4 regions of the Paenarthrobacter ilicis genome follow, and region 3 is predicted to be linked to each of the others. Evidence: riboswitches for the same ligand, from Rfam matches in the RefSeq annotation. Region 3 holds a riboswitch; each other region holds the start of a gene.
The links. Region 3 has a riboswitch for cyclic di-AMP ahead of JOE60_RS16925 (hypothetical protein). Riboswitches for the same ligand answer to the same signal wherever they lie in the genome.
Positions count from the first base shown of each region.

Region 1: another riboswitch for cyclic di-AMP. It lies ahead of JOE60_RS03465 (aggregation-promoting factor C-terminal-like domain-containing protein); the one in region 3 lies ahead of JOE60_RS16925 (hypothetical protein).
Region 2: another riboswitch for cyclic di-AMP. It lies ahead of JOE60_RS01895 (NlpC/P60 family protein); the one in region 3 lies ahead of JOE60_RS16925 (hypothetical protein).
Region 4: another riboswitch for cyclic di-AMP. It lies ahead of JOE60_RS04495 (M23 family metallopeptidase); the one in region 3 lies ahead of JOE60_RS16925 (hypothetical protein).

Region 1 covers NZ_JAFBCD010000001.1:727,383-730,582, forward strand. Annotated here, with positions in the region: gene JOE60_RS03460 (dolichyl-phosphate beta-glucosyltransferase) at 1-658, opposite strand, end outside; gene JOE60_RS03465 (aggregation-promoting factor C-terminal-like domain-containing protein) at 820-1,662, opposite strand; cyclic di-AMP (ydaO/yuaA leader) riboswitch at 1,668-1,824, opposite strand; gene JOE60_RS03470 (sensor histidine kinase) at 1,923-3,200, opposite strand, start outside.
Region 2 covers NZ_JAFBCD010000001.1:381,058-384,257, forward strand. Annotated here, with positions in the region: gene JOE60_RS01885 (NCS2 family permease) at 1-817, opposite strand, end outside; gene JOE60_RS01890 (copper resistance CopC family protein) at 932-1,564, shown strand; cyclic di-AMP (ydaO/yuaA leader) riboswitch at 1,744-1,906, shown strand; gene JOE60_RS01895 (NlpC/P60 family protein) at 1,911-2,702, shown strand; gene JOE60_RS01900 (NAD(P)/FAD-dependent oxidoreductase) at 2,819-3,200, opposite strand, start outside.
Region 3 covers NZ_JAFBCD010000001.1:3,710,293-3,713,492, forward strand. Annotated here, with positions in the region: gene JOE60_RS16915 (DUF6480 family protein) at 60-323, shown strand; gene JOE60_RS16920 (ATP-dependent DNA ligase) at 422-1,492, opposite strand; cyclic di-AMP (ydaO/yuaA leader) riboswitch at 1,721-1,867, shown strand; gene JOE60_RS16925 (hypothetical protein) at 1,882-3,009, shown strand; gene JOE60_RS16930 (PucR family transcriptional regulator) at 3,181-3,200, opposite strand, start outside.
Region 4 covers NZ_JAFBCD010000001.1:946,609-949,808, reverse strand. Annotated here, with positions in the region: gene JOE60_RS04500 (C40 family peptidase) at 1-206, opposite strand, end outside; cyclic di-AMP (ydaO/yuaA leader) riboswitch at 211-371, opposite strand; gene JOE60_RS04495 (M23 family metallopeptidase) at 516-1,349, opposite strand; cyclic di-AMP (ydaO/yuaA leader) riboswitch at 1,354-1,596, opposite strand; gene JOE60_RS04490 (iron-dependent transcriptional repressor DtxR) at 1,804-2,499, opposite strand; gene serC (phosphoserine transaminase) at 2,793-3,200, shown strand, end outside.

The sequences.
Region 1 (3,200 bases), 3.0 Mb from region 3:
GGATACGGAGGCCGGAGCGTTCCGCAATGACCAGCAGTTCGGTGTCGAAGAACCAGCCGTCATCCGTGGTGTACGGCAGGATGCGTTGCGCCACATCTGCACGGATGGCCTTGAAACCGCACTGGGCGTCGGAGAATCGTGCCCCCAAGGTACCGCGCAGGAGCGAGTTGCAGCTACGGGAAATAACCGCGCGCAGGGCACTGCAGGTCACGCGCGAGGATGAGGCTGAACGGGTTCCGATAGCCAGATCGGAGTGCCCGGAAATCAGCGGGGCCAGCAGGGGAGCCAACGCGGAGAGGTCCGTGGACATATCGGCTTCCATGTAGGCCAGGACCGGTGACGGGGATGCCAACCAAACATGCCGAAGGGTCTTTCCCCGGCCTCTTTCCGCGAGCCGGACCACCACCAGTTCTGGAAGTTCACGGGCCAGGCGCTCCGCTATCCGCAACGTGCCGTCGGTGCTTGCATTGTCAGCCACAGTGATGCGGAACGAGTACGGCAGCCAGTTTTTCAGGTGCCCGTGCAGCCGGCGGAGGTTATCCTCAATCCGGCTCTCCTCATTGAAGACGGGCACGGTCAGGTCCACCACCGGCACGGGGACCATGGTGTTCACCGGCCGTTGCCGCTGGGGAACGGGTGCTGGATGAGTGAGCGTCATGCATTCAGCATGGAACCGCCGTTTATGTGTGCTGTAGGCGCAAGCTGTGACTCCACTGTGAGCACCTTAAAAGCCGAAAGCCGCCCCCTTTTCCGCTGTCCGCACCAGTGGGAACCGGTGCGAATGGCGGAAAAGGGAGCGGCGATCCGAAAGGGTGTGGCTTAGTACCAGTTGTGCGACAAGTGGAAAGCCAGGGCAGCGGACGGCGAACCGTAACGCTCCTTGATGTAGTTCAGGCCCCACTTGATCTGGGTCTGGTAGTTGGTCTGCCAGTCAGCGCCGGCCGAGGCCATCTTGCCAGCCGGGAGGGACTGGACAATGCCGTATGCGCCGCTGGACGCGTTGGTAGCAGTGGTCTTCCAGTTGGATTCCTTCTCCCACAGCGTGTTCAGGGCGGTCATTTCGCCCTGGCCCCAGCCGTAGCTGCCCAGGATGCTTGCAGCGTAGGCCTTGGCGGCGGCGGGATCGTCAACTGCCTTGGGAGCTGCGGCTGCGGCGGCTGCCTCAGCGGCGGCGGCAGCAGCGGCGTCGGCGGCTTGCTTGGCAGCGGCATCAGCAGCAGCCTTGTCAGCTGCGGCCTGAGCGGCGGCTGCCTGATCTGCGGCGGCCTTCTCTGCTGCAGCCTTTTCGGCTGCGGCCTGGTCAGCGGCGGCCTTGTCGGCAGCAGCTTTCTCAGCGGCGGCCTTGTCCGCAGCAGCACGGTCGGCGGCACCCTTTGCGGCGGCGGCGTCCATGGAAGCAGAGATCTCGGCGGACTTGTTGGTGCTCACGTTGGCAGCTGCCTGCGTCCCGGCAACACGGGTGGCCTCGGGGAGGTTCAGGGCAGCGTTGGCGGCCGTTCCCAGCGATGCAACGCCCAGTGCGGCAGCAACCACACCGGCAACTACCGACATGCGGTGGCTGGACTTACCCTGGCGGGCGGCGTTCTTAAGGACTGCCTGCGACTTGTTGTTTTCATCGCGGTGGCGCGCAGAAGGGCGCGCCGGATCGTTAAATTCAGACATGTGTTGTGACCTCTCAGCGCCTGCGGAGTTAGCTGTCGGGTTCGGATGAGGTCATCCGGCCGCGCGTCACGCTGCGGCTTCACCCCTAGGGCGGCACATTGCCAGGCCCGGAGACTGTGGGTCCCCCGTCTCTGCCTCAAAGAAGAACGGACTCCGGGAAGTGGCAGAGCTCGGCGCATCCCGGATGTGGGTCCTTGGGGAAACCCACCCTTTCGACGGTACAGGAGGATTCCCCGGAAGTCACATTTAGGTAACAGAGATCACGACGCCGGTGAGTCGCCTTGCAGGCCCGGCTGACTTTCCCCGGTGCTTACGGTGGGAAGTCGCAGGGCGAACTCTGTGCGCCCGGGCCGGGACGTCACTTCCACGGTGCCACCATGGGCGGCAACAATCGAATCCACAATGGAAAGGCCCAGTCCGGAAGTCCCTTCCGACCCCGATCTCGCTGCGTCAGCGCGGGCAAAACGGGAGAAGATCCGGGTTTGGAAGTCTTCCGGAATGCCGGGGCCGTTGTCCGTCACGGTCACCACCGCACTGCCATCGGCGGAGAGCATCACGCCCGTGACCACCGTGGTTCCGCGGTCCGTGTGCTTGCGGGCGTTGGACAGCAGGTTGGCCAGGACCTGGTGCAGCTGGGTGGCGTCACCGCGCACTGTGATGGGTTCATCGGGAAGCTTCAGCTGCCAGGTGTGGTCCGGCGCCATGACTTTCTCGTCGCTGACGGTTTCGATCACCAGCTGTGTCAGGTCCACATCCGCCATTTTGACGGGCTGCCCCTCGTCCAGCCTGGCCAGCAGCAGCAGGTCTTCAACCAGCGTGGTCATGCGCTCCGATTGGCTCTGGACCCTTGCCAGCGACTTGCGGCCATCGTCGGTGAAGGTCTCGGTCATCCTCATCAGCTCGGTGTACCCACGGATGGCTGTCAGGGGAGTGCGGAGTTCATGCGAGGCATCAGCAACAAACTGCCGGACTTTGGTCTCGCTTTCCTGCCTGGCCTCCAGTGCGTTGGCAACATTGTTGAGCATCAGGTTCAGGGCGTGGCCCACACTGCCCACTTCCGTCCCCGGATGGGAGGCGGATGGTGGTACCCGCACCGCAAGTGCCACCTCACCGGCGTCCAGGGGCAACCGCGAGACTTTCGTGGCTACTTCGGAGAGCTGTTCCAGGGGCCGCATGGTCCGCCGGATGATCACGGTGCCTAGCAGGCCAATCACCAACAAGCCGCCCAGCGATACCACCACCATGGTCCACACCAGTGAGGCCTCGGCGCTTTGCTTGTCGGACAGCGGCAGGCCGGTAACAATTACATCGCCATCGTTGGTGCCGACGGCCACCAGCCGGTAATCACCGTTGGACAGGGAGCGGTCCGCCGGCTGGCTGTTGGTGGGCAGGCTCAGCAGGACCTGCTGGTCGGCGGCGGACAGTGAGACGCGGTTGCCCTTGGCGTCAATCAGTCCCGAGCTGCTGACCTCTGATCCGTCAATCCTTGCGTTCAGTGTGCCGGCGGCCTGTCCGCGGGCCTCCAGGGGATCCGGCCT
Region 2 (3,200 bases), 3.3 Mb from region 3:
CGCCGAACGGGTTCGCCTTGCCGATGAGGGACAGGTCAGGAGCGCCCCATTCAGACAGCGTCGGTGCCACCAGGGACCAGCCGCGGGGGTTCACGTTCTTGCCGTCAAAGCTGGGGCCAATGTGCAGGGTGAATTCGAGGATGGCTGCCAGTGCCGTGGAAACGACGATGCCGATCAGGATGGCGCCGCGGACCTTGCGGACCACCAGCGCGATGGTGAGGATGAGGCCCACGGCGAACACCAGGGTGGGCCAGCCCAGCAGCTTTCCGTCAACACCCAGCCCCAGGGGAACAGTTGTTCCCGCGGCGTCCGGAATGCGGCGCACAAAACCTGCATTCACCAGGCCGATCAGCGCAATGAACAGGCCAATGCCCACCACGATCGCCGTCTTGAGCGCCTCCGGCACGGCCTTGAAGACGGCAGTGCGGAAACCGGTCAATACAAGGATGAGCATGGTGACGCCGGAGAGGACCACCAGGCCCATCATGTCCGGCCAGGTGAGGCCCGGGTGGGAGGCCACGGTGACGGCAACGAAGGCGTTGACACCCAGCCCGGTAGCCACGGCGAAGGGGTGCTTGGCCCAGGCGCCCATGAGGATGGTCAGGATGCCGGCCACGAAGGCCGTGGTTGCAGCCACGGCGGTGAAGCCCAGAGATGCGCCGCTGGAGTCTGCCCCGGAGAGGATCAGCGGGTTCAGGACCACGATGTAGCTCATGGCAAAGAACGTGGCAAAACCGCCGCGGATTTCCCGCGAGTAGGTAGATCCGCGTTCGGAGATCTTGAAGTAGCGGTCGACTGCAGAACCTTGTTTCAGCATGAAGGTCTCCGGGGATTGGGGGGAGTGTTCTCTCAAATCCTATGTTGCCGAATACAGGGGGCCCGGACGATTCGCCTAGTCTGTAAGGAAGCCAACACTAGGAGAAACCGTCCCATGCGTACCGTCCGTCCGCTTCTGGCCGCCGTCGTCGCCGCTCTTGCCTTCGCGTCCGCCCTGCTGTTTTCCGCGGCCCCCGCGTCTGCGCACGACGTCGCCGAATCCTCGGCTCCGGCGAACGGGACCACAGTGGCCACCGTACCGGCGTCGGTCTCCATCACGTTCAACAACCGTCCGCTGGCCATCGGTTCCGGCGTAACGGTCACCGCAGGTGGCCAGAACTGGGCCGACGGCTCGGTCGAGATCATCGATAACCAGGCCGTGCAAAAACTGCGTGAAGGCGCTCCGGCCGGCGAATACACCGTGACCTGGAGGGTTGTCAGCTCTGACTCGCACCCCATCGAAGGCACCTTCACGTTTACGGCCACCACTGGAAGCACGACGGCGACCGGCGGCACCGCTGCAGCCTCGCCGTGGGCCGGGGCTTCTTCGGACACCGTCCCGACGGCGGGCACCGCCGCTCCCGGGACCGGAACCAGCGCTCCGGCGGCGGATGCGTCCCAGCCCTTCCCCTGGAGCATCGTTGTCCTGGCGGTAGTGGCTTTGGCCCTGGTGATTTTCCTGGCTGTTACGGCACGCAGGAAACTTGCTGCGTCCAACGCGCCGGAAGACCGGGATTCCGCGGAATAACTAGGTTTTCTACGTAGCTGCGAAAATCTCGAATCGGTTACCGCGACACGCCCAGATAACAGTTCCCGTTACTTAAATGTGACTTCGGCGTGATCATCGCGTACGGTTGTACCTGTGCCTGTTCCATGTAGCAGGCACTTCCGGCCTGATTGCCTAGCTCTGCCGCAGTCCGGAATCCGTTCGCAGACAAACCTAACGGCAGAGACGGGGAACCCAATTTAGGCCGCTTCCAGCGCGCCTTGGGGTGAAGCCACGATGCTTCCGCTGAACAGCGGGGGATAGTGGCCGGGTGACTCCCATCCGAATCCGACAGCTAACCTCGCAGGCATCGGGAGAGGCTTTTTTCATGTCTTCAAGCATTCTTCGCGGCCGTCGTAAGGCGGACAGCGTACGTCCTAATCCGTTCATCTCCATCTCCAAGGCTGTTGCCAGCAACGCTTCCGGCGCTGGCCGCCAGGCAGCTGTTATCGCGGCAGCTTCGGGCCTTGTCCTGACCGGCTCCATTGCTGCCCACGCAGCTGAAGCTCCGGTTCAGCGCGACTCCAGCCCGGCCACCGTGGCAGAGACCGTCTCGGAGGCACCCACCAAGGTTGTCACCGCACTCTCCACCGCCACCGTCAACTTCGAGCGTCCCGCCGTTGCTTCCGTAGCAGCTCCGGTCATCGAAAAGCCGGCTCCGGTTGTTGAAGCTCCTGTTGTTGCCAAGAAGGCAGCCGTCGCCCCCGCCGCCGCAACGGCTCCCGTTGCCAAGGCTGCTGCAGCTGCTCCCGCCGCTGCTGCTCCGGCTGCTGCACCCGCAGCCGCTGCTCCCGCCGTCGGTGGAGTGAACGCAGCCATGGTTGCTTCCGCTTACGCCCAGATCGGCATCATGCAGGACTGCACCGCCATGGTGGAAAGGGCGCTGGGTTCCGCTGGTATTCCTGTTGGCGACCTCGCCCCCATGCAGTTCATGAACTACGGCCGGGTTGTCAGCGATCCCCAGCCTGGTGACATGATCGTCCAGTCCGGCCACGTAGCCATCTACATCGGCAACGGCCAGGCCATCAGCGGTGGCATCAACGGCAACCAGACGGGTATCCACCCCATCAGCTGGTTGACTGCAACTGGTCCCGTTACGTACGTACGCGCAGGCGCATAAGCCTCACGCTTCAGTTCAAAGGCCGGTGTTCTTCGAGGAATGACTTCCTCGGAGAATACCGGCCTTTGGCGTTAAATTATGTGCGGAAAAGTGTGATGTAGGGTTGCTGCTCGCCGTCAGGCCAGGGCTATGCCGGGTCCGGCCGGGAGCGCCACCTTGGAGGAGATTGCTTGCCCCACGGCTTTCGCTTGCCGGAGCACCTCTTTGGGCGTGGGTGTGATGAGTTCTCCCACTCCCACCAGGTGCATCCCCAGTGCACGCATGGCTGCCGCAAAGTTCTGTCCCACGGCAATTCCCAGCTCGGCCAACATGCGGCGCAGTTGGCTCTGGGCGCAGCGCGTCACCACCACATGGTCTGCCAGCAGGATCCCGTGCGCAGTGTGGACTGCCCATTGGCGGGGTGCTACTTCCAGTGGTCCGGAGGCAAGGCCGTTGCTCAGGCTGGCTGTGGCGACCTTCCTGGCCAGCCCATGGGCAGTCTGCTGGGCTGCGTCAGCG
Region 3 (3,200 bases):
GGCAGGCTAGGCTGGCCGGGCAAGCTAAATAGTAAGTCTGCTTACGAAAGGGTTTGACCATGACCAGCAATGACCCGGAAAACGATCCCCAGGCCTTCGGAGTGAGCGGAGCCACCGGACCATTCGACACTACGTCCGACGCTGACAGCATCCACGAAGACCCCGACATGCGACAGGACGAGGATGAGGATCCCGCTGCCTCGGCAAACCCGGACCCCATGGATGGGAACATCACCGGCCTGGAACCCGGAGGCGGAGTACCCCCGGGCGAGACCCCTCCGGCCGAAGGCAGCATGAGCAGCGACCAGGGGCACGAAGAGTAGCAGGGCGCTGGGCAGCAATTCCGTTGCTGAGCCGCTGCCACGTCGCCGGGCAGCAACGTGGCAGCGGGCCGGCAACGTTTTAGCGGGCCGGCACCGCCTCAGTCTTTGGGCAGGTTCAGGATCTCGGCAAGATCGTAATCAGCAGGCTCCTCCAGCTGCGAGTACGTGCAGCTCTTCGGGGTCCGGTCCGGCCGCCACCGCTTGAACTGGGTGGTGTGCCGGAACCTGTCCCCTTCCATGTAGTCGTAGCCAACCTCGATCACCAATTCAGGACGCAGCGGAACAAACGTGAAGTCCTTTCCCGCGCTCCACCGGCTTTGGCCTCCGGGCATCCTCGATCCACCGGGGGATTCATCCTGCTTGGCCCATTCACCCCAGGGATGGTCTTCCAACTCCACTTGGTACGGCTCCAACTCGGCCACCAGGGCTTCGCGCTTGGCCATCGGGAACGACGCCACCACGCCCACGTGATGCAGCTTTCCCGAGTCGTCATGCAAGCCCAGCAGCATGGAGCCCACCACCTTGGCGGTTTTGTGCCACCGGAAGCCAGCCACCACGCAGTCCGCGGTCCGCACATGCTTGGTTTTGAACATCACGCGCTTGTTGGGCTGGTAGATCCCGTCCAAAGGCTTGGACAGCACACCATCCAACCCTGCGCCCTCAAGTTGGATGAACCATTCCTTGGCCTGCTCCAGTTCCGAGACCGCCGGGGTCACGTAGACGGGAGGTTTGGCGTTTACCAGTGCCGATTCGAGGATGGCCCGACGCTCGGAGAATGGCCTGCCGGTCAGGTCTTCATCCCCCAGCGCCAGGATGTCGAAAGCCACCATGGACGCCGGGGTTTTCTCCGCCAGCATCCGCACCCTGCTGTCTGCCGGATGGATCCGCTGCTGCAAGACCTCAAATTCCAACCTGTTGCCCTGGATCAGGACAATCTCGCCGTCGATCACGCATCTGTCCGGAAGGTTCGCTGTGAAGGCCTCCACGAGTTCCGGGAAGTAGCGGGTCATGGGCTTCTCATTGCGGCTGCCCAGGACAATCTCATCACCGTCTTTGAAGATGATGGTGCGGAAGCCGTCCCATTTGGGCTCGTGATGCCCTACATCCGGGATGTCCGGGACCGACTTGGCGAGCATGGGCGGTACTGGTGGCATCACTGGCAGGTCCATAAACAATGTCTACCTGCCGGTGCCCCCCGAAGCCAGCCTTGGCCGGCGATATCTTCCCCGTGTTGCCACTCAGCGCCGGCCCCGCAGCTTATGTCATGCGGCTGCGACGGACTGTGAGACCTACCGCCCGTTACATTAATGTGACATTACTTTCCGGCTCAGGTACCGTCGTAGGGCGACCCGTATCTCCATAGGGCCGCTTCCGGACCGACGCCGAGCTCTGCCGCTGTCCGGGATCCGCCAGACCCGCGGCAGAGGCGGGGGACCCACAGTTCCCGGGCTTGGATTCCAAGCCCTCGGGGTGAAGCCGCTACGGCGGCCGGACGGCCTCGTCCGAACCCGACAGCTAACCTCGAAGGCGTTGAGAGGCAACCACCATGTCCCCAACCATGGATCAGCCACGCCGTATCCGGACTGAAGCCGAGCGCCCCAGGCCCACCGGCCGCCGTCGGGCAGCAACCACGACGCCGGACGCTGACACTGCGGGCACCCCCACCACCGCTGCGCCCACCGCCCCTGCCCCCACCACCCCTGCGCCCACCGCCCCTGCCCCCACCACCCGTGCAGCAGCGCGGGCCGCCGAACGGGCTGCAGAGCGGGAGCGCGCCCACGCCACGGCAACAGAACCAACGTCCATGGCACCAGTGGCAACAACACCCGCGTCCGAAGAGCCCGCCACAGCAGTGATCCCCGTCATCGCGGCGCGTGCAGCCGCACCGGCGCGCGAAACCACACGCGTCGAGACGCCCGGGACTGAAGTGCGCCGCAACGAAACACGCAGGGCCGTCCGTCGGGGCTCCACGGCTGCTTCGGCACCTGCCATGGCCCTGGGCCGAGAACCGCAGGCAGTGCTGCAGAAGGCCGCCTCGGTCAAGCACATGAGCCAGCGGATGGCAGTGGTGGCCGGCGCCTTGGGCCTGGCACTGACAGCCGGTGGCTTGGGTCAAGCCTTGGGCATGCCGTTCTTCGGACAGGAAACCCCGTCGCACGAGGCAGCAGGAGCGGGCCAGGACGACGCCCGCCAATCGTCATCCGCGGCCCCCGCCCCACGCGCTTCGTACGTCACGGCGGCCAGCCCGTCGGCGTCATCCCATGCCGGCCAGCCCGCAACGGTTCCCGAGGCACCCGCCGCGGTGTCGCCGTCGTCGGTCCCCACGCCGCACGTATCCTTGGCCGCACCGGTCTGGATACCGTCCGCGCAGGCAGCGGCCGCCAACCCCGCCCCTGCCGCCGCGGCGCCGGCCCAGCCATCACCGGCACCACCACAGCCTGCCCCCGCTCCGGGTGACGTCCCGTCGGACACCATCACCACGCCGCCGGCGCCTACGGTTGCTCCAACGCCCACCACGCCGCCGACACCCACGGTTGCACCAACACCAACACCGACTCCCACCCCTACCGTCACCCAGACACCCAAACCCCGCCCCAGCGGGAAGCCGAGCACTGAAAGCGCGCCCGTTGCGCCCCAGGGCAGCCTTCAGTCGCTCCTCGAGGCGGCCAAGAAGACGACCGGATGAGCACGCCGTTGCCCGCTTTTGGGCGCCAGGACCCCCGCACAGCGCCTGTGGGCTGGCATGGCAGGTACTGCAGGAGCAGCCGGACGGCAACATTCCGGCTCCGGAGGGGCCGGTGGAGCTGCCAGCGACTCCGGCGGTCCTAGAATCCCCGGATCCTGGAATCCTGGGATCCTAGATCCTGGGTCTTCCAG
Region 4 (3,200 bases), 2.8 Mb from region 3:
CTGGAAGCTTCTGCTTTGGAGACGTCGGTGTCGGCAGCAGTGGCCGGGAGGCCAACGCTGAGGACGAGGCCTGATGCTGCTGCCAGGACTACGGCCTGACGGCCAACGGAACCGGCATTTGACGAAACAGCCTTGGAAAGAGTGTTCAAGGGGTTCGTGCGAACCGTTTCAGCGCGATGGCGCGCAGGGGTAGTGCGTGATGACACGTAGGTAGCCTCTCCCAATGCCTGCGAGGTGAGCTGTCGGATTCGGATGGGAGTCATCCGGCCGCGCTGCTTCGAAGAAGCTTTGCGACTTAACCCCAAGGCCTCCTGATGAAGGCCATAAGTGGTTCCCCCGCCCCTGCCAGACGATTTATGCGAACGGATCCCGAGTAGTGGCAGAGCTAGGCAATCCACTCGAGTGCACCGGCCCCCTAAACAGCCGATGCGCTTTGAACGGTACAACAGTTGAACGCGAATGTCACATTCAGGTCACGGTGTGTCTCCAAATTCGAGAGACAACCATCAACTGGCTTAGAGCCAGCCCATGGGGTCTACAACTTCGCCATTGACCTGAACCTCGAAGTGGAGGTGGCAGCCAGTGGATGCGCCCGTGGTTCCGCTGAGCGCAACGGTATCGCCGCGCGTCACGGTGTCCCCCACCTTGACGGTGAAGGAAGACAAGTGGTTGTACGTGGTTTCGAGGCCGTTGCCGTGATCGATGACCACGCGGTTGCCTCCCCCGTACTCGTGCCAGCCGGCGAAGGTGACCTTGCCGGTGGCAGCAGCGTGGACAGCCGTGCCGCACTGGGCAACGAAGTCCTGGCCGCGGTGGAAGTCACCCGTGCCGCCCGTGAGGGGGCTGACGCGGTAGCCGAAGGGCGATGCCGTAGTCAGGGTGTCCAGGGGGCTGGCCATGGTGCCTACCGACGAGGCGCGCTGGATGCTGCCGGCGGACTGGGCGCTCAGCAACTGCTTGAGCTTGCCGTCCGGGTCAGCGGCCGTAGCGACGGCTGCGCGGCTGAAATCGATCTTGGCTGATGCTGCGGCGGAAACCTCGGGCTGGCTGCCGGCGGCGGCAACAGCCAGCGCAGACTCCGTCTGGCCTGATTCCGACGTCGCCATGACCGGGCTGGTCGCTGGCAGACCGACAGTCAGGGCAAGGCCGGTAGCGGCAAGCGCTACTCCGGCTTTCTGCCCGACGCCACTGGCTGCAGCGAAGTCGGCAACCTGGCGCAATGGGCTCTTACGGCGGCGGACTTGGCGCTCGGTGTCGCGGGGCCGGATCTCCATTGTGGCGCGGGCTGGCCGCAGCTCAACAGCGGGGCCGGACGCGCGGCGGCGGCCCCTGACGTTCTGCGATGTCAAACTCTGTTCCTCTCTGAAAAGCCTACGAAGTTAGCTGTCGGATTCGGGTCAGAGAGTTCAAAGACCCGGTCCGCACGAAGCGCTCACGGCACAGGGGTATCCCAGGAAGGGACCTGCGTCAGTGGGTACTTCTGCTGCGGACTTCACCCCAAGGCTGCTTCTTTAGACAGCCGCTTGTGGTTCCCCCGCCTCTGCCAGTGCTGGATGACACACCTCATCCGCTGGCAGAGCTCGGCTCCGGATAAGGTAACGCTTTGGTATCAGCGCTAGTAGTTAACTATAGGGGATTAAGTCCCGTAGTAATAAATTCGTTATCAACAGGAATCGCCGTGATCGAGGGGCCGCTGTATCACCTATCCCGGAAAACCGCAGGTCACGGACGTGGGCGCGGAGAAAAAGTGAAACCGCACACGGCTCTCAGGGGCGCGTGGTTACTTCCGGTTAAGGGTGTCCCTCAGTTGAGCGAGACGAAGACGTGCGCAGCTACCTCGGGGGGCAGTTCCAGCGCACCTTCGATCCCGGGAACCCGCACGGAGATGTACTCCCCAACCCGGGCCAACGACACGGCAGCCCCCGGGCGGATTCCGCCTTCGTCCAGCTGGGTCAGGAGCTCGGGCTCCACCTGGATGGGTTCAGCGAGGCGGCTGACAACCACGCGGGAATCAGAGCCGTATCCATCCATGGCCTGGAGAAGGTTGACATCAGGCCGCGGGAAAGGCTGCGCAGGCAATCCACCCAGTGCTTCCAGCCCCGGAATCGGGTTGCCGTAGGGAGACTCTGTGGGATGCTCCAGAAGTTCATACAGGCGGCGCTCCACACGCTCACTCATGACGTGTTCCCAGCGGCAGGCCTCATCGTGGACGTAAGCCCAATCCAGGCCGATGACATCCGCCAAAAGGCGCTCGGCCAGCCGGTGCTTCCGCATGACCTCGGTGGCACGCTTCCGTCCGGCCTCGGTCAGCTCCAAGTGGCGGTCGTTGGAAACAATCACCAGGCCATCGCGTTCCATGCGGCCGATGGTTTGAGAGACAGTGGGACCGGAGTGGCGCAACCGCTCCGCGATGCGTGCCCTGAGCGCCACAATGTTCTCTTCTTCAAGTTCCAAAATGGTCCGAAGATACATCTCAGTGGTATCGATCAGATCCGTCATCCAGCTCAGCTCTCCTCGAACGCAGTTCCTTGCGTAATCTCCACCGTACAGCGTCATCCGCCGGGGCGGCCTGTGCGCGCCCCCGGCCCTTGAACACCGACCTCCAGCCTAGCTTATTTGGAATTACTCTGGATAATTCCGGTCGCATTGTGTTGATGCGCATTCCACGTACCGGACTATGACGGACGCAGGTTCCTGCTCAAGCCCCCCTTCAGGCAGAATTGGGATGTCGATGGGGCAGTCCATGCCGCCTGCCACCTCCCCTCTCTAGTCGATACCCATTGGAGCCACACGTGAGCGACAACAGCATCACCATTCCCGCCGGGCTGCTGCCCAAAGACGGACGATTCGGCGCTGGGCCGTCCAAAGTCCGCCCCGAACAGATCGAGGCGTTGTCAGCGGCATCGTCAACCATCCTGGGCACGTCCCACCGGCAAGCTCCCGTCAAGAACCTGGTGGGCTCAGTCCGCGAGGGGCTCAGCGGGTTCTTCCGCGCACCCGAGGGCTATGAGGTTGTCCTTGGCGTGGGAGGCTCCACCGCGTTTTGGGATGTGGCTGCGTTTGGGCTCGTAGAGAAGAAGGCCCAGCACCTTTCTTTCGGTGAGTTCGGTTCCAAGTTCGCCGCCGCCACCAACAAGGCGCCGTTCCTTGAAGCTTCCTCCATCATCAAGGCTGATCCCGGTACCCGTCCGGTAGCCGCA